DNA from 4 places in the Mesocryomonas lacus genome. Region 1 is predicted to be linked to each of the others. Evidence: predicted binding sites of a transcription regulator. Region 1 holds the regulator's gene; each other region holds the start of a gene.
What was found. Region 1 encodes PhoB, which activates phosphate uptake and scavenging genes when phosphate is short. Its sites were predicted from a motif close to TGTCATNNANCTGTCAT; they were not measured.

Region 1 (5,784 bases):
TCCTCACCACGGTCGGCATCATCGTCTCGATGTTCTCCGAGGCGGCCGACTTCTTCTCCCGCGTCAGCCCGCAGAGCTTCTTCTTCGGCACCACCTGGGACCCGCGCTTTGCCGGCGGCAGCGGCCAGGAAGGCCAGTTCGGCCTGATCCCGCTCTTTGCCGGCACGCTCTACATCGCCTTCGTCGCCATGCTCTTCGCCGTGCCGATCGGCCTGTTCGCCGCGATCTACATGGCGGAATATGCGAGCTCCAGCGTCCGCTCGGTGGTCAAGCCGCTGCTCGAAGTGCTCGCGGGCATCCCGACCATCGTCTACGGCTTCTTCGCCCTCGTCACGGTCGGACCGTTCCTGCGTGACATGTCGAGCCAGCTGCACGGTCTCGTCACCGGCGACTATACGAGCTTCATCCAGGCGCAGAGCATTCTCACCGCGGGCCTCGTAATGGGCATCATGCTGATCCCCTTCGTGTCATCGCTGTCGGACGACATCATCACGGCGGTCCCCGGATCCTTGCGCGACGGCTCGCTCGGCCTCGGCGCCACCCGCTCGGAGACGGTGAAGCGCGTCATCCTGCCGGCGGCGCTCCCCGGCATCGTCTCGGCGCTGCTGCTCACCGCCTCCCGCGCCATCGGCGAGACGATGATTGTCGTGCTGGCCGCGGGCGTCGCCGCCAACCTCACCATCAACCCTTTCGAGGCGATGACCACGGTCACCGTCAAGATCGTCAACCAGCTGACCGGCGATCTCGTCTTCAACTCGCCGCAGACGCTGGTGGCCTTCGCGCTCGGCCTCACCCTCTTCGCGGTGACGCTCTGCCTCAACATCTTTGCCCTCTACATCGTCCGTAAGTACCGGGAGCAGTACGAATGACCGACGCGACCGTCGACGGCGCCCGCGCGCCAAGCCATGCCGCCCCCCGTCGCGACATCGGAATCAAGAAGCGCTACGCCGCCGAGCGCCGCTTCAAGACCTATGGCATCATCGCCATCCTGATCGGCCTCGCCTTCCTGGTACTGCTGCTCTGGAGCGTCGTGTCGAAAGGCTATACCGCCTTCTTCCAGACCGAGATCCGGCTGCCCATCACCTTCGAACAGTCGATCGTCGACCCGAAGAACACCGGCGGCAAGGACGACAAGGCGCTGATGATGGCCAACTATCCGCGGCTGGCGCAGAACGCCATCGTCGCGGCGCTGAAGATCGATCCGAACGACAAGGCCGCCGTCAAGGAAGCCTCCGCCCTCGTGTCGCAGGGCGTGCGCATCCAGCTGCGCAACGAGGTGATGAACGACCTCACGATCATCGGCCAGACCCGCGATCTCTGGGTGTTCGCGGACTCGAAGGTCGACAGCTCGGTCAAGGGCCAGTTCGACAACACCGTCGAGGAAAGCCGGCGGCCGATCAACGACCGCCAGCTCGGCTGGATCAAGCAGCTCGAGGAAGCCGGCCAGCTGGAGCAGCGCTTCAACTGGGGCCTGTTCACCTTCGGCGGCTCGAGCCGCGCTGAAACCTCGGGCGTCGGCGTCGCGCTGATCGGCTCGGCCTACATGATGCTGATCGTTCTCGCTCTGGCGCTGCCGATCGGCGTCGCCGCCTCGATCTATCTCGAGGAATTCGCCCCGAAGAACCGCCTGACCGACCTTATCGAGGTCAACATCAACAACCTCGCGGCGGTGCCCTCGATCGTCTACGGTCTGCTCGGTCTTGCGGTCTTCATCAACTATTTCGGCATGCCCCGCTCGGCCGCGCTGGTCGGCGGCCTCGTGCTCAGCCTGATGACCTTGCCGACGATCATCATCGCCACGCGGGCAGCCCTCAAGGCGGTGCCGCCCTCGATCCGCGCCGCGGCCCTCGGCCTTGGCGCCTCCAAGATGCAGATGGTGTTCCAGCACGTCCTGCCGCTGGCCGCTCCCGGCATCCTGACCGGCACGATCATCGGCCTGGCGCACGCCCTCGGCGAGACCGCGCCGCTGCTCCTCATCGGCATGGTGGCCTTCGTCGCCGATGTGCCGTCCTCGCCGCTGGCAGCCTCGACCGCCTTGCCCGTGCAAATCTACATGTGGGCGAACGAGGCGGAACGTGCTTTCGTGGAACGCACGTCCGGCGCCATCATGATCCTGCTTCTTTTCCTGGCTGCAATGAACCTTGCAGCCGTCATCCTTCGGCGGCGCTTCGAGCGTCGCTGGTAGAACGGTGGACAGAAATGATGGAAAATATCCAAGCGACACTCAATAAAGGTCCCGCCGTGCATTCAAACCGTCCGATCAAGATGAAGGGCGAGAACGTCACCGTCCATTACGGTGGCAAGCAGGCGCTGCATGGCGTCAGCCTCGACGTCCAGGATCGCCAGGTCACCGCGCTGATCGGCCCGTCGGGCTGCGGCAAGTCGACCTTCCTGCGCTGCCTCAACCGGATGAACGACACCATCGACCACTGCAAGGTCGGCGGTCTCATCACCCTCGACGGCGAGAACGTCTACAACCCCGCCATCGACGTCGTCGAGCTCCGGGCCCGCGTCGGCATGGTGTTCCAGAAGCCTAACCCGTTCCCGAAGTCGATCTTCGAGAACGTCTCCTACGGCCCGCGCATCCATGGCCTCGCCAAGTCGAAGACCGATCTGGAAGAGATCGTCGTCACCAGCCTGCGCCGCGCCGGCCTCTATGAAGAGGTCAAGGACCGGCTCGACGAGGCCGGCACCGGCCTCTCCGGCGGCCAGCAGCAGCGCCTCTGCATCGCCCGCGCGATCGCCGTGTCGCCCGAGGTCATCCTGATGGACGAGCCCTGCTCGGCCCTCGACCCGATCGCCACCGCCAAGGTGGAGGAGCTGATCGACGAGCTGAAGCAGAACTACACGATCGTCATCGTCACCCATTCGATGCAGCAGGCGGCCCGCGTCAGCCAGGTCACCGCCATGTTCCATCTCGGCAACATCGCCGAGGTCGGCCCGACCGAGAAGATGTTCCAGAACCCGGACGACAAGCGCACGCAGGACTACATCACCGGCCGCTTCGGCTGAACCAGCCGGCCGCGCCCCAAGACGGGCGCGGCCGGCGTATCCAATGATCCGCATCGCCGGCCGCGACCCGAGAGTCCCGCGACGGCGGCTGCGCCCAACGAGAACAGGGAGACGAACCATGGACGAGCACATCGTCACGTCCTACGACGAGGAACTGAAGTTCATCGTCCGGCGCATTTCCGAGATGGGCGGCCAGGCGGAACGCATGGTCGAGCGCTCGGTCGCCGCGCTCATCAACAGCGACTGGGGCCTGGCCCAGTCGGTTGTCGCGGATGACCTGATGCTCGACGCCGCCCAGCGCGAGCTCGACGAACGCGCCATCATGACCATCGCCAAGCGTCAGCCAATGGCGCAGGACCTGCGCGAGATCGTCGGCGCGATCCGCATCTCCAGCGACCTCGAGCGCATCGGCGACCTCGGCAAGAACATCGCCAAGCGCGTCATCGCCGTGCACGAGCACCAGCAGCCGATCAAGCTGGTGCGTGGCATCGAGCATCTCTCCGAGCTCGCCATCGAGCAGCTGAAGGAAGTGCTTGACGCCTATGCCAGCCGCGACCACGTGCGCGCGCAGGCTATCCGCGAGGCGGATGAAGAGATCGACGCGATGTACACGTCGATCTTCCGCGAGTTGCTGACCTACATGATGGAAGATCCGCGCAACATCACCGCCTGCACGCATCTCCTCTTCAGCGCCAAGAACATCGAGCGCATCGGCGACCACGCCACCAACATTGCCGAGACCATCTACTACATCAAGACCGGTGAGCAGATGGAATCCGAGCGACCGAAGAGTGACACCACCCCGTCGATGACCGTCGGCGTGAAGGATTCCGGCCCGTCGACCGGAAACATGTAGGAACAGGCAGATGAACGCGCGCATCGTCGTCGTCGAGGACGAGGAGGCCCTGGGCGTCCTCCTCCGCTACAATCTCGAAGCCGAGGGCTACACCGTCGAGGTCATCGACAATGGAGACGAGGCCGATCTTCGGCTGAAGGAGCAGACGCCCGACCTCATCATCCTCGATTGGATGCTGCCTGGCATTTCCGGCGTCGAGATCTGCCGTCGGGTACGCGGCCGGCCGGCGACGGAACGGCTGCCGATCCTGATGCTCACCGCCCGCGGCGAGGAGAAGCAGCGGATCCAGGGACTGACGACGGGCGCCGACGACTACCTCGTCAAGCCCTTCTCGATGGCCGAGCTGATGGCCCGGGTGCGGAGCCTGCTCTGGCGCTCCAACCCGCAGAAGCTGTCCGACCATCTGACCGCCGGCGACATCAAGCTCGACCGCGCCAACCATCGCGCCTACCGCAACGGCCGCGAGCTGAAGCTCGGACCGACCGAGTTCAAGCTGCTGCAGTTCTTCATGATCTCGCCCGGCCGGGTGTTCTCGCGCGAGCAGCTGCTCGACGGCGTCTGGGGCCGCGACATCTATGTCGACGAGCGCACCGTCGACGTCCACATCGGCCGCCTGCGCAAGGCCATCAACCGCGGCCGCCAGCGCGACCCCGTCCGCACCGTCCGCGGCGCCGGCTACTCCTTCGACGAGCATTTCGCCGCCGTGGTGCCGACGTTGCAGCGTAGCGCCGACGACGAGGGCAAGATGGCGCTGGCCGAGCGTCAGGCAAGCGAGGGCTGACGCCGCAGTTTTAGGGAACGCAGCTCCGCTCACCCTCCGCCGCGAACCGCCGGACCAGCCTTGCCCGGTGACGGGTCCTTGAAATCCTGCAGGACCGTGCCGGCCTCGTCGGCCTGCAGGCTCGCGGCGCTGCCGGGGGCGTCGACGAAGGCGAGCACTGCCTCGGCGTAGCCGACCGGGTCCTCCAGCGGGGCGGAGTGTCCAACATTCGGGAGCAGCAGGAAGTGCGCGCCGGGAATGGCATTGGCGATCATCTCGGTATGCTCTCGGCTGATCGCCTCGTCGTGGTCGCCGATGACGATCATCGTCGGCACGGTGATCGAGGCCAGCTGCGCCAGCGTGAAGTTCGGCTCGTTCGCCCAGAGCGCGAAGATTTCGTCGTCGATGTTGTCGTAATGGCCGAGCGCCGGCAGCGCCTTGCCTTCCGCGATCGCCTTGCGGTTGGCGAGGGCGCCGTCGGGCGTCACGTTGGCGGCCTGGATGAACATCCCCGACAGCCGGTCGGGGTGGTGGATGGCGATGTCGAGGCCGATGATGCCGCCATCGCTCCAGCCGACCAGCGATACTTTCGGCAGCTTCAGGAGATCGAGGAGCTTTAGGTAGTCGCGCGCCATCAGGTGATAGGTGATCGGCTTCTTGTCGCGCGTCGAGCGGCCCTGCCCGCGGCTGTCGGCGACGATAACGAGGTGATGCGCCGAGAGCGTCGCGATCTGCTGCCGCCAGACGTCTCCGCTGGCAAGGCCTCCGGGGATCAGCAGGATCGGCGGCCCCTTGCCGTAGATCTGGTAGAACATCGAGATGCCGTCGACATGCGCAAAGCCTGAATCGCGTGGTTTGACGAGCTTCAGCCGCGCTTCGGCTGTCTGGACCCCACCCACGCTCATCGCCAGTGCCAAGGCGCAGAGCAATCCGACGATCCGTTTCATGGGCGGCTCCATGTCCAAATTTTCCCAATCCTGAGCGCTTGCGCGTTGCAGCACAAGCATTGGAAGCGTCGAAAGATCCGGCTTTCCGTGCCTCCGGCTCGGCGCTGCAGGGTCTTCAGGCAGGCGGACACTCTCCCGTCAAGCACGACTGCGTGAGCGGCTGCCGGGAGCGCGCCAGGGCATGGAGCGCCGAGGCGTATTGCAACAAG
Region 2 (5,784 bases), on a different contig from region 1:
CGTCGTCGACGGCATGGACGCCGCTGTCGCCCTCGCGCGGGATGTTGCCGGTGACGAGCACGGCGCCCGGCACGTCCTTGTAGGCCTCGTTGGCGACGTATTCCTTCTTCTCGTTCTGGATGGCCGGCACGAACGGGCCATCGAGCTTCGGACGGAAGGTCTCGTAGTGGTCAGGGCCGTTATTGGCGGCGAGGAAGAGGCGACGGGAGACGTCGGCCTTGTCGGGATAGCCGTCGCCGTTCTCGTCGGTGTAGTTCGGGAAGCCGGCGGCGGCGTAGGTGCCGACCTTCTCGCGCATGTCGGTGCCCGGCTTGTCGTCGTCGACGGTGCCGATGATCGAGACGCCGTGGGTGTGGTCGCCGGTGACGACGATCAGCGTGTCGGGATGGGTCTTCTGGAACGCGCGGGCGACGCCGACAGCCTGGTCGAGCTCGATCGTGTCGAACACGGCGCGGTCCCAATCCAGCGGATGCGACATCTTGTCGATGTTGGCGCCTTCCACCATCAGGAAGAAGCCCTCGGGATTCTTCGAGAGTTCGCCGAGCGCGGCCTTGGTCATGTCGACGAGGCCTGGCTGGTCGGGGAACTTGCCGACGGTGCCCTTCTTCAGGAACTCGCGGTCGAGGGTGGAGTCCATGTTGCCGGTGTGGAACAGGCCGAGGATGTGGCCGGTATTGGTTGAGGTCGCGGTGGCGAGGCCGGCCTTGTCGGTGGCGAGGGTGTAGCCGGCATCCTGGAACAGCTTGATGTAGTCCTTGTCGTCTTTGCGCTTGGAGCCCGGGGTCTCCTTGGCGAGGAAATAGGCCGAGCCGCCGCCGAGGACGACCTCGGGCTTGACGTCGAGCAGCATGCCGACGATTTCGGCCTTGTCGGCGCGCTTGCGGGTGTGGGCGACGACGGCGGCCGGCGTCGCATCCTCGATCTCGGCCGGCGAGACGATGCCGATCGACTTCTTGGTGGTGCGGCGCAGCGCCTCGGCCAGGGTCTCGACCTTCGGGTCGTCGAAGCTGTCCTTGGTGCGGTCAGCATAGACGCCGATGGCGTTCACGGCGGTCTTGTGACCGGTCATGTAGGCCGACATCGTGTTGGCGCTGTCGGTGTCGACGGCATCGGTCGCCGACGTGCCGATGAAGGCCATCCGGTCGAGGTCGTCCATGTTCAGGCGGCCGTTCGCCTTGCCCTCGGTCATGCCCTTGGACATGATCCGGGCGGCGGTGCGGTGCGCGACGGACAGGCCGTCGCCGAGGAGGAAGATGACGTTCTTCGCCTTGGCCGTGGCCGGCGTGGCGTAGACGGTCCAGATCACGGTCTTGGTCTCGTCGCCGGCCTTGGCGATCACGGTGTAGTCACCGGCCTTGGCGATCGACGCGCCGCGGATCAGGACGGCGGAGGCTTCGACGCCCGCTTCCTTCTCGGTGAACGACACGTCCTTGCCAAGGACGCTGGCGGCTGGCTCGCCGTTGATCGTCACGGTGACGTCTTCGGCCTTCACCGCCTTGTCGAACTCGACCTTCATGTCGAAGGGCGCGCCGGCCATCACCGTCGCACGGTCGAGCGGGTAGACGGTCGTGGCGTCGGCAGCGCCGACCAAAGCGGTGGAGGCGGCAAGCAAGGCCAGAAGCGTGCGCATGGCGGGTGTCCCGTTCTTGGTGAGGTCGGACTTCAGCTAGGCCCTTCGCATGTCAGGCGCGTGACACCCGGACACGGCAGGTTTCCCCCATCCCGGTGGCCGGTGGCTCTTCGGCAGCCAAGCGTGCTCCAGGCCCCGGCACGAAGTTCCCTGGGGGCTCGCTTGCAAATTCCGGCCAATGGCGGGATAGGTTGCCGCAGTGAAACCGCCGCCCGCACTTGTGCGCGCTCCGCCAACTGGATGACCTCGGATGACCGGTAAGCGGCTTCTCATCTACAGTCACGATTCCTATGGTCTCGGTCATCTCCGGCGCTGCCAGACGATCGCCAACCATCTCTCGTCCTTGCACGAGGATCTGTCGGTGCTGATCATCTCGGGCTCGCCGGTGGTCGGCTCGTTCGACCTGCACCCGCGCGTCGACTTCATCCGCGTGCCCGGCATCGTCAAGCTCGACAACAACAACTACGCCCCGACCGCCCTCGGCATCTCGACCGAGGACCTGATGGAGATCCGCTCCGTTATCATCCTCGAGACCGCCAAGCGCTACAAGCCGGACATCTTCCTCGTCGACAAGGAGCCGCTCGGCCTGAAGGGCGAGGTGCGCGACAGCCTGACCTACCTCAAGGCCAACGGCACCAAGAACATCCTCGGCATCCGCGAGGTGATGGATGACCCGGCGCGGCTGCGCGAGGAATGGGAGCGCAAGGGCGCGACCGAGGCGGTCGACACGCTCTACGACGAGATCTGGGTCTACGGGCCGAAAGTGGTCTACGAGCCGCTCGACGGCGTCGGCCTTGCCGACAAGACCATGGAGCGGATGCGCTATACCGGCTATCTCCGGCGCGCCATCGGCGCCTTCTCGGACGAGACGCCGGAAGAAGAGCCCTACATCCTCGTCACCGCCGGCGGCGGCAATGACGGCGACGTCATGATCGACTGGCTGATCTCGGCCTATGAGGCCGATCCGAGCCTGCCGCACCGGGCGAAGATCGTCTTTGGACCCTTCCTGTCGAGCGACGAGCGCACCGGCTTCCGCGACCGGATCGCGAAACTCGACCGGATCCAGGCGATCAACTTCCACACCAACATGGAAGCCATGGTCGACGGCGCCGCAGGGCTTGTGACCATGGGCGGCTACAACACGTTCTGCGAGATCCTCTCCTTCGACAAGCCGGCGCTGATCGTGCCGCGCACGCATCCGCGGCTCGAGCAGTACATCCGCGCGAGCCGTGCGCAGGAACTCGGCCTCGCGCGCCTGCTGCTGGCGAACGGCGACAATGCCGCCGCGCGGATGGCGGCGGCGCTGCACGCCTTGCCCGCGCAGCCCCGGCCTTCCGCGGCGCAGATTCCCTGCCTGCTCGCCGGGCTGGAGCAGATCGAGGTGCTGTTCTCGGCCTCGATCGCCGAGCAGCGGACGGCGCGTCCGGCCCTGATCGACAGCCACGGCTGACCGGATGCAGACCAGCCGACCGCGGGTCGCGATCGTCCTCAAGGGCTATCCGCGGCTGTCCGAGACCTTCATCGCGCAGGAAATCCTCGGCCTGAAGCGCTTAGGCCTGCCGCTCAGCCTCGTCTCGCTGCGCTTTCCGACCGACGACCGCGAGCACCCCGTGCACCGCGAGATCGACGAGGTGCCGCGCTATCTGCCGGAATATCTCTATCAGGAGCCGCTGCGCGTCCTGAGGGGATGGCGCATCGCCCGAAAACTGCCGGGCTATGGCGCGGCGTTCCGGAAATTCATTGCCGATTTCCGCCGCGACCCGACGCCCAACCGCGGCCGGCGTTTCGGCCAGGCGCTGGTGATGGCGGCCGAACTCCCTGACGATACCGGGCTGATCTACGTCCATTTCCTCCACACGCCGGGCTCGGTCGCCCGCTATGCGGCCGAGATGCGCGGCTTGCCCTTCGCGGTCTCGGCGCATGCCAAGGACATCTGGACGCTCAACGACTGGGAGAAGCGCGAAAAACTCGCCGACTGCGCCTGGCTGGTTACCTGCACGCAGGCGAACGCCGATCACCTGCAGGCGCTGGCGCCCGACCCTTCGCGGGTCGAGCTGGTCTATCACGGGCTCGACTTCGCCCGCTTTCCACCGGGCGGGACGCCGGCAGAGGCACTGGACGAAGCCCCACGCGACGGCAGCGATCCGGCACGGCCAGTCCGGCTCCTCACCGTCGGCCGGCTGGTCGACAAGAAGGGCTATCGCGGCCTGTTCGAGGCGCTGGCGCTGCTGCCGCCGGGGCTCGCCTTTACGCTCTCGATCGTCGGCGGTGGCCCGATGAAGGACGAGCTGCGCGCGCTGGCCGAGCGTCTCGGCCTCGCCGACCGCATCCGCTGGCTGGGGACGCTGGCGCAGGCGGAGATTCTCGGCCTCTACCGCGACAGCGACCTCTTCGTTCTCAACTGCCGCGTCTCCGACGACGGCGACCGCGACGGCTTGCCGAACGTCCTGATGGAAGCTCAAAGCCAGGGCCTCCTCTGCGTCTCGACGAAAGTCTCGGCGGTGCCCGAACTGATCGTCGACGGCGAGACCGGGCTGCTGGTCGAGCCCGATGCGCCCGCCGCCTTCGCCGACGCAGTCGCCCGTGCCGCCCGGGACCCCGCTTTGCGGCGCCGGCTCGGCGAGGCCGGCCGGGCGCGGGTAACCGGGCATTTCGGCTATTCGGAAGGGATCGCCGCGATCTACCGGCGAATCATGGCGACCCTCCGGCGGGAGCCGACCGGGCCCCGGCGATGAGGATCGCGTTCTACGCGCCGATGAAGCCGCCGACCGGGGCGGTGCCGTCGGGCGATCTCCGGGTGGCGCGGCTGCTGGTCGAGGCGCTGCGGCGCGGCGGCGCGACGGTCGATCTCGCCTCGGCGTTCCGCAGCTACGACCGCGGCGACGCCGTACGCCAAGCGCGGCTGCAGCGGCTCGGCGCAGCGCTGGCGAAGCGGCTGATCACCCGCTACCGCGCCGACCCGGCGACGCGGCCGGACCTCTGGTTCACCTACCACCTCTACCACAAGGCGCCGGACCATCTCGGGCCCATCGTGGCGGCGGCGCTCGGCATTCCCTACGTAGTCGCCGAGGCCTCGCATGCGCCGAAACAGGCGGGAGGACGCTGGGACACCGGCTACCGTGCCGCCGGAAGTGCGATCGCCGTGGCCGACCGGATCTACTGCCTGAACCCAGCCGACGCCGCTTGCCTCCTGCCGCTGGTGCGCGATCCCGGCGTGCTGGCGCCGCTGCCCCTGTTCATCGACACCGCCCCGTTCCGGCGCGACGCCGCGGCCCGGCAGGCGGCGCGGGCGGCGCTCGCCGCCGAGTTCGGCCTCGATCCGGCGGTGCCTCTGCTGCTGACGGTCGCGATGATGCGCGAGGACCAGAAGCTTGCCTCCTACCGCGTGCTCGCCGAGGCGCTGGCGGGGCTCGTCGCCAGCCCGTGGAACCTCGTCGTCGTCGGCGCCGGCCCAGCGGAGGCCTCGGTGCGGCAGTCGATGGCGGGCCTTCCCGTGCATTTCGCCGGCCTCCGGCAAGGCCAGGCGCTGCGGGACGCCTATGCCGGGGCCGACCTCTTCGTCTGGCCGGCGGTGAAGGAGGCGGTCGGGCTCGTCTTCCTCGAGGCCGCCGCGTCGGGGCTCGCCGTCGTCGCCGGGCGGTCGGGCGGCATCGACACCCTCCTCGACGACGGCGTGAGTGGCCTGATCGTCCCCGCCGGCGATGCGGTGGCGACCCGGGCGGCACTGGCGCGGCTGCTCGCCGATCCCGCCGCTGCCCGGCGCATGGGCGAGGCCGCCGCGCTCCGGGCCAAGGCGCTGAACGACACCGACGCCGCCAGCCGCTTCCTGCGCGAGGACCTTGCCGGCCTCGTCGCCGGGCAAGCGGAAACGCCTTGGACCCCCTCGGCATGACCGAGTTCCTGATCCTGCGCCATGCGCCGACCGCCTGGAACGCCGAGAAGCGGATCCAGGGGCGCACCGACGTGCCGCTCTCGGCCGAGGGCCTGGCACTCGCGCGCCGGTGGCGGGTGCCGGCCTTTGCGCGCGGCTGGGCTTGCCGGACCAGCCCGCTCGCCCGCGCCGTCGCCACCGCCGCGGCGATGGGGCTCGCTCCCTCCCCGCTCGACGCCTTGATCGAGATGGACTGGGGCTCGCTCGAGGGGCGACGGCTCGC
Region 3 (5,784 bases), on a different contig from region 1:
GCTCCGACACAGAAAGGCGGCGCCCGAAAGCGCCGCCTTTCAATTGTGCGGGAAGCCTTGAAAAGTCCTGGGGGCGTTACGATCAGGCGATCTTGCCGCCGCCCTGCCGGGTGATGGCGAGCACCGATGGCCGAACCGGCATGTCGTCCTTGAAGTCCGGCCAGCGGGTGGACAGGTCTTCGTAGTAGGAGAGCCGGCCGAAGCCGTCCCAGTCCTCGCCGCCGTCGCCGGGATGCTGGACGGCGACAAAAGCCGTCTGCATGTCGGGCAGGAGCAGCGGGCCGCACATTTCCGCGCCCACCGGCACGCGGAAGAACAGTTTCGAGGTTCCACGCGCAGCGCCCTCGGTATCCACGGCCCAGAGGCCGTCCGCACGCCCGGTGTCCTTCGGCGAGTTGCCGTCGGTCGAGACCCACAGCCGCCCGTCGGTGTCGATCGCGCAGTTGTCGGGCATGCCGAACCAGCCGTTCTTGGTGGTCTCGGTAGAGAAGGTGGCGCCGACCGCCGCGACCGACGGATCGCCGCACTTCAACAGAACTTCCCACGTGCCCGTGGTCGCGGCGAAGTCCCCGCCTTCCTCAGCGATCTCGATGATGTGGCCGAACGCGTTCTTGGCGCGAGGGTTGGCGGCGTCGACCTGGTCGTCCTTGCGCTTGGTATTGTTCGTCAGCATCACGTAGACGCGGCCGGTCTTCTCGTCCGGACCGATGTCCTCCGGGCGGTCCATCGGCGTCGCGCCGAGAAGGTCGGCGGCGCGGCGCGTCTCGATCAGGACGTCGGCCTGGCTGGCGAAGCCGTTCGCCGGCGTCAGCGGACCGTCGCCGTGGACAAGGGAAAGCCAGGCGATCTTGCCGTCATCCTCGAACTTCGCGACGTAGAGCGTTCCCTCGTCGAGGAGATCCATGTTCGCTGCGCGATCGTCCGGATTGTACTTTCCGGCGGTGACGAACTTGTAGACGTAGTCGAAGCGCTCGTCGTCGCCGAGATAAAAGACGACGCGGCCGTCGCGGCTGACGACGTTGTCGGCGCCTTCATGCTTGAAGCGACCAAGCGCCGTGCGCTTCTTCGGGATGGAGTTGGGATCGTTGACGTCGACCTCGACCACCCAGCCGAAACGGTTCGGCTCGTTCGGCTCCTTCGAGACGTCGAAACGGTCGTGGAACTTGCCCCAGGCATAGGTGCCCTCGGGAATACCGAGGCGCTTGTAGTTGGCGGCTTCGGGATGTCCCGCCGGCAGTTCGCCCATGAAGTAGCCGTGGATGTTCTCCTCGGCCATGATGTAGGTGCCCCAGGGCGTCACGCCGCCGGCGCAGTTGTTGATCGTGCCGAAGACCTTGCGGCCGGTCGCATCGGCGGATGTCTTCAGGCGGTCGTGACCGGCGGCCGGGCCGCTGAGGGCCATCTCGGTCGTCGACATGATGCGCCGGTTGTTGGCGCCATCCCGAACGACCTGCCACTTGCCGTCGGCCTTGCGGATCTCGACCACCGTGCCGCCATGAGCCGCCATCTCGACGTCGACGCGGTTCTGGTCGGGATCGGACATCTCGATCTTGGCAAGCGTCTTGCCCGGGTTCTTCTCGTCCGGCGACTGGACGATCTTGACGATCCCGGGGAACATCAGATGCTCGTTGGTGTATTCGTGGTTCACCACGAGGTAGCCGTGCTCGGACGAGCCGTCGATCGGGATGTAGCCGACATAGTCGTTGTTGTAGCCGAACTGACGGGCCTGGGATTCCGCCGTCTGCTTCGTCGGGTCGAACGCCGGCGAGTCGGCGAAGAGGCCATCGCCCCAGCGCAGGAGGATATCCGCGTCGTAGCCCTCGGCGACGTGGTGGTGGGCGTCGATCCCGGCCTCGACTTCCTTGAAGGTGAAGCGGGACCCGGCCCCCTCGGCCCGTGCGTCGTCGGCGGCGACCAGCGCCAGCGGGCTCACCGTCGCGGCGATCGCGGTGGCGGCCAGCGAACCGCGCAGGAAGTCGCGGCGGGAGAAGCGCACCGCGATGATCTCACCCATGGTGCGGTTCGACGTCGGATTGTGGCCTTCGCCCTCTTCCGCTTCCAGCTGGCTGGTCCGGAAGACGGCGCCTTGCACGGTCGGCTTGCTCATGGTGCGTTTCCTGTTCGACGGCATGTGGCAGGCTCGATCCGAAATGCTGTCGGCATCCGGTTTCGAACCATTCCAAGGAGCAATACGAGCGAAAGATAACAGGTCCATGACATCGATCGCGGCCCTCCCCACCCCTTATGGCCTCTTCGATCCAGCCTCCCTATCGTCCGCCACGACGGCCCGCGATGCAAAGGCCGTTCGCGTACCGGCGCGATTTCCGGCCCGGAGGCACTTCATTGTCTCGCGGACACCGCCGGGTTCGGTGGAACGTCAGTCACCGTCGCCCGCGTCCCACCTTCCCCTAAAGGCTTCACCGCGCCAGCCGCATCAGGCCTGAACCTGCCGTCCCACTTCGGTGAAGTCGATTTTGCCAGTGCCGAGGAGCGGGATCTTGCCGACGACGACCTTCGAAGGGGCCATCAGGTCGGAGGCGTTGCGTGACTTCAGGAAGCGGGCGAACTCCAGACGGTCGGCATTTTCGGCCTCGGTGAGAAGCACGATCGCCTCGCCCTTCTTGGCGTCCTTCACCACGGCGGCCGCCGACGCGGCCCCGGGCCAGAACTCCGCTGCGAGGGCCTCGAGGGCCGCCAGCGAGACCATCTCGCCGCCAATCTTGGCAAAGCGCTTGGCGCGGCCAAGGATCTTCACGAAGCCTTCGGCATCGATGTCGACGACGTCGCCGGTATCGTGCCAGCCGTCGACGAGGGTCTCGAGCACTCCCGGATTTTCCTCGCGGAGATAGCCCAGCATGACGTTGGGTCCGCGGACGTGCAGCCGGCCGCCCGTCTCCACGCCATCGACGGCCTCGAGACGATGCTCCATGCCCGGCATCAGCTGGCCGACCGTGCCGGGCCGGTTGAACAGCGGCGTGTTGAGCGCCACCACCGGCGAGCACTCGGTCACGCCGTAGCCCTCGAGCAGCCGGACGTCGAACTTCTCGGACCAGACCTTGCGCGTCGAGTCCTTCACCGGCTCGGCGCCTGAGAAGACGTAGCGCATCGAGCGAAAGTCGTAGGCGTTGGCCGTGCGGGCATAGCCGGCCAGGAAGGTGTCGGTGCCGAACATGATGGTCGAGTTCGAATTGTAGGCGATTTCCGGCACGATCCGGTAGTGCAGTGGCGACGGGTAGAAGTAGACGGGTACGCCATGCGTCAGCGGCAGGATGGTGGCCGCGGTTAGGCCGAAAGAGTGGAACATCGGCAAGATGTTCAGCACCTTGTCGGACCGGTCGAACGAGATCCGCGCCGCCGCCTGCGCGGCATTCGCCAGCATGTTGCGGTGACTGAGGACGACGCCCTTTGGCTTGCCTTCCGATCCCGACGTGAACAGGACAACGGCGCCGTCGTCGGCCTTCGCCCGGCTGGCGATCCGTTTTCTGCCGAGGAAGCCGGAGAGCTTGTCGAGGAAGCCGATGCTTTCCCGGACTTCCTCGAGCCAGACAATTTTGAACTCTGCGGACAGGGCCTCGACCAGCGGCTGCAGCTTGCCTTGCTCGACGAAGGCCTTCGAGGTGAGGATGGTCTCGGCCTTGCACGCCCGCATGCCGGACGCGACGTTCGCGGCGCCCGCAGTGAAGTTCACCATCGCCGGCACCTTGCCCGAGCGGGTCAGCGCCAGGAAGGTCACGAGTGCGCCGATCGAGCTCGGCAGCATCAGCCCGACGGTGGACTGTTTCTTGAGCAGGGCATCGAGCTTGCGGGCGAGGACGGCGGAAGAGACCAGCAGCTTGCCGTAGGACATGCGCCCTGCCCGCGGATCCTCGGCGGCGTTCGTCGACATGCCGAACTTCTGCGCCGCGTCCACCACGGCGCGAGCCACGGTGCGGTCGGTGTCGGAGGCGTCGACGACCGTCCTCGACATCAGCTCGTAGAGCGCCGCGCCGGCACTGGCGCGGCGGCGGGCACCGCGCAGCGCCGGATCCACACTGATGGACTGCGGCTCGCCGACCGTGACGACCACCTTGGGAAAGAGCTGGCGCCGCACCTGCGTGTCCTTCATCCGCGAGAAAGGCGAACGCTCGAGTCCGTCGATCCGCACGGGGACGACGCTTGCGCCGGTCTTGTCGGCCACCATCGCCGCGCCGTCATAGACCTTCATCAGGCTACCGGTCACAGAGATCCGTCCCTCGGGAAAGATCACGACCGGATCATCGCCCTGGATGGTCCGCACTAGGGTGCGCGTTCCCATCGGCTTCGTCGGGTCCATCGGCAGAGCGCGGGTGGCATTGAGGAACGGCTTTGCCCACCAGCGCTGGGCGATCTCGGTGTTGACGGCAAAAACCGGGTTTAGATCGGTCAGCGCGAGCGCCAGCGGTCCGTCGAGGAACGAGGTGTGGTTGGGCGCAAGGATCATGCGGCTGCCCGCCTTGGCGACGTTGTCGAGGCCGCGCACTTCCATGCGGTGGAAGACGCGGAAGTACATCGAGGCGACATCATAGAGCGGCTTTGTCGGCAGCTTAATGAACATCAACACAGCCGCGACCAGATTGAGAACCGCGAGCACGCCAAGGATGGCGGGGACCGACAGGCCTGCGGCTTGTCCGGCCGCAACGGCGATGCCGGCCAGCGCCATGCCGACGGCGGAGAGGATGTTGGAGCCCGCCACCGTACGCGCGCGGCGACGGCTGTCCGACCAGGCCTGGAGAGCGGCCGCCGACGGCACGGCCACCAGCGCGCCGGAAAAGGCGATGCCGGCGAGATCGATGAGCGAACGCAGGCCGCCGGCGCCCGCCAGCAATCCCGTGGCGGCCGTGCCGTCCATGAACCAGGTGGACCAGGCGAGATCGGCCGAGAAACCGGCCATCAGGAGTGCGCCGAGCGGCACGGGAAGGAGGACCACCCGTCCCTTGACGAGGGCGGCGGCGACCGCCGAGCCGACCGCGACCGCGATGGCGAAGGTCGCGAGGCACAGCGTGACGGCGCTCTGCTCGCCGCCGAAGGAGTCGCGGACGAGCACGGGAAGAATGGAGAGGCAGACCGCGCCGATCGTCCAGAACCAAGCCTGCATCGCGGCGACGGTGAAGAGCCGGTTGTCGAGCCGGAGCGTCGCGACCTCATGCCAGGTCGAACGGAAGATGTTGGGGTCGAGCCGTGCGGTCAGGTCGCCGGTGCCGGTCCGGGGGATGGCGAAGCTGCAGGCCCAGCAGGCGATGGCGAGGACGCCGATGGCCGGCCCGACAAGGCTGCGCGCCGCTTCGGTTCCCGAGAGAAGACCGGCGCCGACTGTGCCCGTCAAAATCGCGAAGAAGGTCGCGCCCTCGATCCAGGCATTGGCGCGGGGCAGGTCCTCGGGACTGAGGTGATCGGGAAGGATGCCGTATTTCACGGGACCGAACATCGCCGAGACGACGCCGAAGGCGAACAGCGCGCCGAACATCAGTGGCAGCGAGACAAGATAGAGCCCCGCGACGGCCACGGTCGCCGCCCCGATCTCGGCGAGCTTCAGGTAGCGTGCCACCAGCGCCTTATCGTTCCGGTCGGCGATCTGCCCGCCCAGCGCCGACAGCAGCACGAAGGGCAGGATGAACACAGCGCCCGCCAACGGCACCAGCGCAGCACCCCCCTCTCCCGCGAGTCCGAACAGGATCAAGAGGACGACGGCGTTCTTCAGGAAGTTGTCGGTGAAGGCCGAAAGCAACTGCGTGATGAAGAGCGGCAGGAAACGCCGCGAGCCGAGCA
Region 4 (5,784 bases), on a different contig from region 1:
CGCAGGCGAAGGCCTGCGCCTCGGCCTCGGTCTCGCAGTCGCCGACCGCGAGCGCGGCGAGCGCAAAACTGTCGAGCGCCCAGGGCCGGTCGAGATGGGTAATCGAGCCCGCCGCAGGGCCGCCGGCGAGCAGAACCGCCATCTCCTCGCCGATCTCGGCTTTCGGGGCATAAAGCACAACGTTGGCCCCAGCGGCCGCCAGCAGCTCGGCCTTCCACGCCGCCCCGGCGCCGCCGCCGGCCATGGCGACGCGCTTGCCCGTGAGATCGTAGAACACCGGCAGCACCGCCAGCGGCTCGATCCGCTGGCTGCGGGTGCGGGCGCTTTCCTCGTCGCGGGCGACGGCGGCGAGCCGGGCGGGAATCATCTCGGACATCACGGTCTTTCCGGGCAGATCAGGCGAGCGGCAATGTCGTTCGTCGCCGGCGCGATGTCGAGGTCTGCTTTTACCATTGCGCCGCTCGGTGCAGATTCTTCCTTCTGCGCCAAGCGCTTCCGCGCCAACCGCCCGGCTTGCGCGGCTCAGCCGTGGTCGGCGGTGAAGCCGCAAGCCTTGATGCCGGCGACGGCGCAGATCTCGTCATTGTCCGAGGTGTCGCCGGTAATGCCGACGGCGCCGATCACCCGGCCCTCCTCGTCGCGCACCAGGACGCCGCCCGGCACCGGCACCAGCGAACCCTTGGCGAGCGCGTTCATCGCCTGGATGAAGAAGGGCTGGCTCTCGGCGCGGGTCTGCAGCGCGCGCGAGCCGATGCCCATCTGCACCGCGCCGTTCGCCTTGCCGATGGCGATCTCCGGCCGCATCGGGCTGGCGCCCGTCATCCGCTCCAGCGCCACCAGCGCGCCGCCGGCATCGAGCACGGCGACGGTCAGCGGCTTGAGGTTCAGCTCGGCGCCCTTGGCAAAGGCGGTCTGGATCATGGTGCGGGCATGGTCGAGGGTGAGGGTCATCGTGGATCCTTGGCTGCGCCGGGGGACTAGCCCGCGGCAGGAGAAGGCCCGATCCCGCCGGGCGTCCTCTTCGCGATAGAGGGTTTGCCGGCCACACCGCAAGCGCTGTTGTCGGCAAGGCCCGAAGGTGCCGTTCGCTTGGCCGCAAGCGCCCGCCACCGGGTGTGCCTGAACCCGCCTGTCCGCGGGGGAGCGGCAAGACGCCGTTTGCGCGATCGAATTGCGGCGGGCAAGGTCGCCGCCGGGAAGGTTCCGCGCGGCGCGGAAAAGAGCGGAGGCTGCGGATGCTGAGATGGATCGGATGGGCAGCGGTGCTGGCGCTGGCGACAAGCCCTGCCGGGGCGCTCGAGCTGCCGCGGACCTGGCAGTCGCAGCATTTCGCCGGCAATCCGCTGGTCGGGACTTTCGCCGGCCCCGATGGCCGGCCGGTGGCGGTGGCAGCGCTCGAACAGGCGATCGCGGCGGCCCGCTACGTGCTGGTCGGCGAGACGCACGACAACCCCGACCACCACCTGATCCAGGCCGCCATCGTCGCTGATCTCGCGTCCCGAAAGCCCGCTCTGGTGTTCGAGATGATCACCGCCGACGAGGCCCCGGCGCTCGTCGCCTTCCTCGGCGATCCCCAGCGGACCGCCGCAGGGCTAGGCCCGGCCGTGCGGTGGAACGAGCGGGGCTGGCCGGACTATGCGATGTACCAGCCGATCGCCGAAGCAGCGCTCGGCGCGGGTCTGGCGATCCGGCCCGGCGACCTCGGCCGGGAGACCGCGCGCGCGATAGGGCGACAAGGCTTTGCAGCGCTCGGGCCCGGGGAGGCGGCACGTCTCGGGCTGGACCGGACGATGCCCGAGGATGCCGCGGCAGCGCTGACTACCGAGCTCAGGGACTCGCATTGCGGCATGCTGCCCGACGCGGCGCTGCCCGGCATGCTGAACGTCCAGCGGGCGCGCGATGCGGCGCTCGCCGACGCGATGATCGCGGCGTCCGCGCCGACGGGGGCGGCCGTGCTGGTCGCCGGCTCGGGGCATGCGCGGGCCGACCGGGGCGTGCCGGCCGCGATCCGCGCCCGCGAACCAGGCGCTGCCGTGGTCGTGATCGGGCTCGTCGAGGTGACCAGTGCCACGGCCGACCTTGCGACCCTCGGCATTTCGCCGGAGACGCCGGCACCCTACGATTTCGTCCTTTTTACCCCGAAAGCCGACATCGCCGATCCCTGCGAGGGCCTCGCGGAGCAGCTGAAGGCGATGCCGAAAGCGCCGGCTGCCGGCGCCGAGTGACCGGCAAGGCGGCGAGGCCGGCCGGCTCAGACCGAACGGGTGATGCCGCCGTCGACGCGGATGTTCTGGCCGGTGATGTAGCCGGCGCCCTCGGAGGCGAGGAAGGCGATGGTGGCGGCGACCTTTGCGCTGTGGCCATAGCGTTGCATCGGAATGCGCTGCCGCCGCTCCTCGGTCTCCGGCAGGCTGTCGATGAAGCCGGGCAGGACGTTGTTCATCCGGATGTTCTCGGCTGCATATTTGTCGGAAAAGAGCTTGGTGAAGGCGGCAAGGCCGGCCCGGAAGACGCCGGAGGTCGGAAACAGCGGATCGGGCTCGAAGGCCGCAAAGGTCGAGATGTTGATGATGGCGCCGCCGCCGCCCGCCTGCAGATGCGGGGTGACCAGCCGCGTCGGGCGGATGACGTTCATCAGGTAGACGTCGAGCCCGGTGTGCCAGTCCTCGTCGGTAAGGTCGAGGATCGGCGCCCTTGGCCCATGGCCGGCGCTGTTGACGAGCACGTCGATCCGTCCCCAGCGGGCGAGGGTGGCGTCGACCAGAAGCTGCAGGTCCTCGTTCGAGCGGTTCGACCCGGTCACGCCGATGCCACCGAGCTCGGCCGCCAGCGCCTCGCCCTTGCCGGAGGAGGAGAGGATTGCGACGCCGAAGCCATCGGCCGCCAACCGCCGCGCCGCCTCCGCGCCCATGCCGCTGCCGCCGGCGGTGATGATGGCAATCTTCTGGCTTGGCATGATCTTCCTTCTCACTCTGACCGCTGATTCGACGAGAGAGTGTAGCGCGGCGCTCCCTTCCCATCGCATCGGATCGGCCGGACGGTGGCTGAGGGCGACGTAGCAGCACTCTTTCTGTCACGAGGCATTCACCCACCCGTCAACCGGCTGTCACGCAAAACCTATGTCTACGGCCCATCGCATTCGGCCGGAGACACCCCGATGACATCGATTCTCGCCCGCAGCATCGCGCTGCTGCTTCTCAGCGCCTGCGCCGCTTCCGCGCAGTCCTCTGACGGCAACGCTCTCGAGGGCAAGGCCTTCGACGCCGTGCTCGCCGGCCAGGCCGTGCTGCCGGCGGCGACGACGGTTGCAGCCCCTGCCGACGCCCCGACCTTCCTGAAGCAGGCCGGCAAGTTCACGACGCCCGACCGCCAGCGCACCACCGCGCTCGGCACGGTGCCAGGCATGGACGGCAAGCGTCCGACCAATACCGGCCTGCCCGTCGACGGCCAGTCGGTCCAGGGTTTCTCGGGCATCCGCAAGATGGCGGACGGTACGTTCTGGAGCCTGTCCGACAACGGCTTCGGCTCGAAGGCGACGTCGAGCGACGCCATGCTGATGCTGCACCACCTCGCCATCGACTGGAAGGCCGGAACCGTCGAGCGCAAGGAGACGATCTTCCTCAGCGATCCCGAGATGAAGGCGCCGTTCCCGATCACGCTGGAAGGCACCGACACGCGCTATCTCACCGGCGCCGACTTCGACGTCGAATCCATCCAGCCGGTGGCGGACGGATTCTGGGTCGGCGAGGAGTTCGGCCCCTATCTCCTGAAGTTCGACACCGCGGGCCGGCTGCAGTCGGTGCACGCGACGAAGGTCGGCGAGACCAAGGTGATGTCGCCCGACAATGCGCTGGTGAAGCTGCCGGACAATCCGACCAAGCCGATGCCGGCGATCAACGTCAAGCGCTCGGGCGGGTTCGAGGGACTGGCACTGTCGCCGGACGGCACGCGTCTCTACGGCCTGCTCGAGGGGCCGCTCTACACTGAGGGCAAGACGGCCACCACCGGGGACGGCCGCACCGGGCTCGAGATCATCGAGTTCGACGTCGCCAAGGGCGACTGGACCGGCCGGTCCTGGCTCTATCCGCTCGCCGCCGGCGGCGAGGCGATCGGCGACTTCAACATGATCAGCGCGACCGAGGGCCTCGTCATCGAGCGCGACAACGGCGCCGGCCGTCCGGCTGACGCCTGCAAGGGCGAGCCGGCGGCCGACTGCTTCGCGACGCCCGCCAAGCTGAAGCGGATCACCAAGATCGAGCTGACCGACGCGAATGCCGGCAAGGCGGCGCGCAAGATCGGCTATATCGACCTCCTCGCGATCAAGGATCCGAACGGTCTCGCCAAGCAAGGCGGCAAGGACGGCGTCTACGACATGCCGTTCGTCACCATCGAGAATGTCGACCGGGTGGACGACACCCACATCATCGTCGGCAACGACAACAACTTCCCGTTCTCGGCCGGCCGCAACCTCAACAAGGTCGACGACAACGAGTTCGTGCTGCTCGACGTCGGCGATTTTCTGAAAGCTGAATAACGGGCGTACCGATCGCGCTGTACCGAGAATGTGTCAGTTGGGCTCGCCATTTGTGGCGAGCCCAACGTCATTCCAGGCGCTGCCGCTTGACGATGGCGTATTTCGGTCCGAGTCGTCTTGGACTGCGGCCGGCTACGTTTACGCGTCTTGCCAAATCAAGCCGGATGCTTGTCTCGTATCCCCGTAATCAAGCCGGATGCTTGTCTCGTATCCCCGTAAGAGGAAACTCGGCAAAAGAACGGAGGAGGGTATCGATGGCCGCCAGCACCTCAACCGTCTTGACCGCAGCAGGCCTGAATATCGCAGTGACCGGCGTGGTCGCGGCAATGGCCTATACCGTGATGACCAATCAATGGTCGACGGCGCAGGTTCTGGGCCAACATACCGCGGCGATCGGGACGCTGCTCGACGAGGTTCAGGACATCAAGCGCAGCGTCGTTGGCCTCCGCGAAAAGGCAGCAACGATCGAGACTCAGTTGCGCGTCGCCCAAACAGATGTCGTGACACTGCTGGCCGATGCAGGCTTTCCCATCGACAGGAACGTCAAGATTGTTTGGGTGGGCGAACAGTTCGTCCTCTTCCCGCAGACACAGGCAGCCAGTGATTACCTGCGGGAGCAGAAGTTCACGCCGGTCCAGCTCACCCCGTCCATCGCCGGGTTCGCCCTCGACAGCCGGAGCGCCAACATCGTGAAGGCTGTGGTCGACAATGCCGCGTCCACGAAGCCTCTGGTTGTTCCTGACGTCAGCGACGGAGGAAACACAAAGGTCGAACCGCAGTAAGGACCGCTGTGCATGCCTTCGCTTGCACGGCTTTTTCGTCAGCCGAACTTGCGCCCGGCATCCACCGCCAGCCCGAGACCCACGCTGCCGAAGGCGTCGCTCTCGACGATGCGGGCGCCTGCGAACAGGCCGGTGACGGCGCGGCGGACGACCGGGATCTGCGTCGAGCCGCCGGTGAGGAGCACGGTCTCGATCTGGTCTGCTGTGACGCCGGCCTGGGTAAGGCACTCGGCGACGCTGCCGGCGATCCCGGCAACGAGGCCCTCGACTGCCGCGTCGAACTCCGCGCGGCTGACGGCGTGCTCGAGCTTCAGGCCGGGCTCGGACAAAGCGATGACGGCGTTCTCTGCATCGGTGAGATCGATCTTCGCCGCCTCGACCCTGCCGGCGAGGCGGTGGCCGGAGCGGTATTCCAGGAGCGTCATGAAGGCCTCGAGCCGTTCCGGATGCGCGGCCTCGCGCTTCAAC

Region 2: a site for PhoB is predicted at 1,680-1,696, ahead of ACZLZQ_RS03460 (alkaline phosphatase). Genes of this name have one in related genera too.
Region 3: a site for PhoB is predicted at 2,203-2,219, ahead of ACZLZQ_RS15640 (PhoX family protein). Genes of this name have one in related genera too.
Region 4: a site for PhoB is predicted at 3,094-3,110, ahead of ACZLZQ_RS21810 (esterase-like activity of phytase family protein). Genes of this name have one in related genera too.

What each region holds. Positions count from the first base shown of each region.
Region 1 covers NZ_JBUZWF020000003.1:726,534-732,317, reverse strand. Annotated here, with positions in the region: gene pstC (phosphate ABC transporter permease subunit PstC) at 1-869, shown strand, start outside; gene pstA (phosphate ABC transporter permease PstA) at 866-2,185, shown strand; gene pstB (phosphate ABC transporter ATP-binding protein PstB) at 2,203-3,012, shown strand; gene phoU (phosphate signaling complex protein PhoU) at 3,131-3,868, shown strand; gene phoB (phosphate regulon transcriptional regulator PhoB) at 3,879-4,649, shown strand; gene ACZLZQ_RS13130 (alpha/beta fold hydrolase) at 4,679-5,575, opposite strand.
Region 2 covers NZ_JBUZWF020000001.1:752,846-758,629, forward strand. Annotated here, with positions in the region: gene ACZLZQ_RS03460 (alkaline phosphatase) at 1-1,630, opposite strand, end outside; gene ACZLZQ_RS03465 (glycosyltransferase family protein) at 1,881-3,080, shown strand; gene ACZLZQ_RS03470 (glycosyltransferase) at 3,085-4,365, shown strand; gene ACZLZQ_RS03475 (glycosyltransferase family 4 protein) at 4,362-5,522, shown strand; gene ACZLZQ_RS03480 (histidine phosphatase family protein) at 5,519-5,784, shown strand, end outside.
Region 3 covers NZ_JBUZWF020000004.1:304,187-309,970, reverse strand. Annotated here, with positions in the region: gene ACZLZQ_RS15640 (PhoX family protein) at 83-2,107, opposite strand; gene ACZLZQ_RS15635 (acyl-[ACP]--phospholipid O-acyltransferase) at 2,435-5,784, opposite strand, start outside.
Region 4 covers NZ_JBUZWF020000008.1:83,194-88,977, reverse strand. Annotated here, with positions in the region: gene cysG (siroheme synthase CysG) at 1-376, opposite strand, end outside; gene ACZLZQ_RS21825 (GlcG/HbpS family heme-binding protein) at 523-951, opposite strand; gene ACZLZQ_RS21820 (ChaN family lipoprotein) at 1,236-2,225, shown strand; gene ACZLZQ_RS21815 (SDR family oxidoreductase) at 2,252-2,956, opposite strand; gene ACZLZQ_RS21810 (esterase-like activity of phytase family protein) at 3,158-4,534, shown strand; gene ACZLZQ_RS21805 (hypothetical protein) at 4,789-5,316, shown strand; gene ACZLZQ_RS21800 (Hsp70 family protein) at 5,355-5,784, opposite strand, start outside.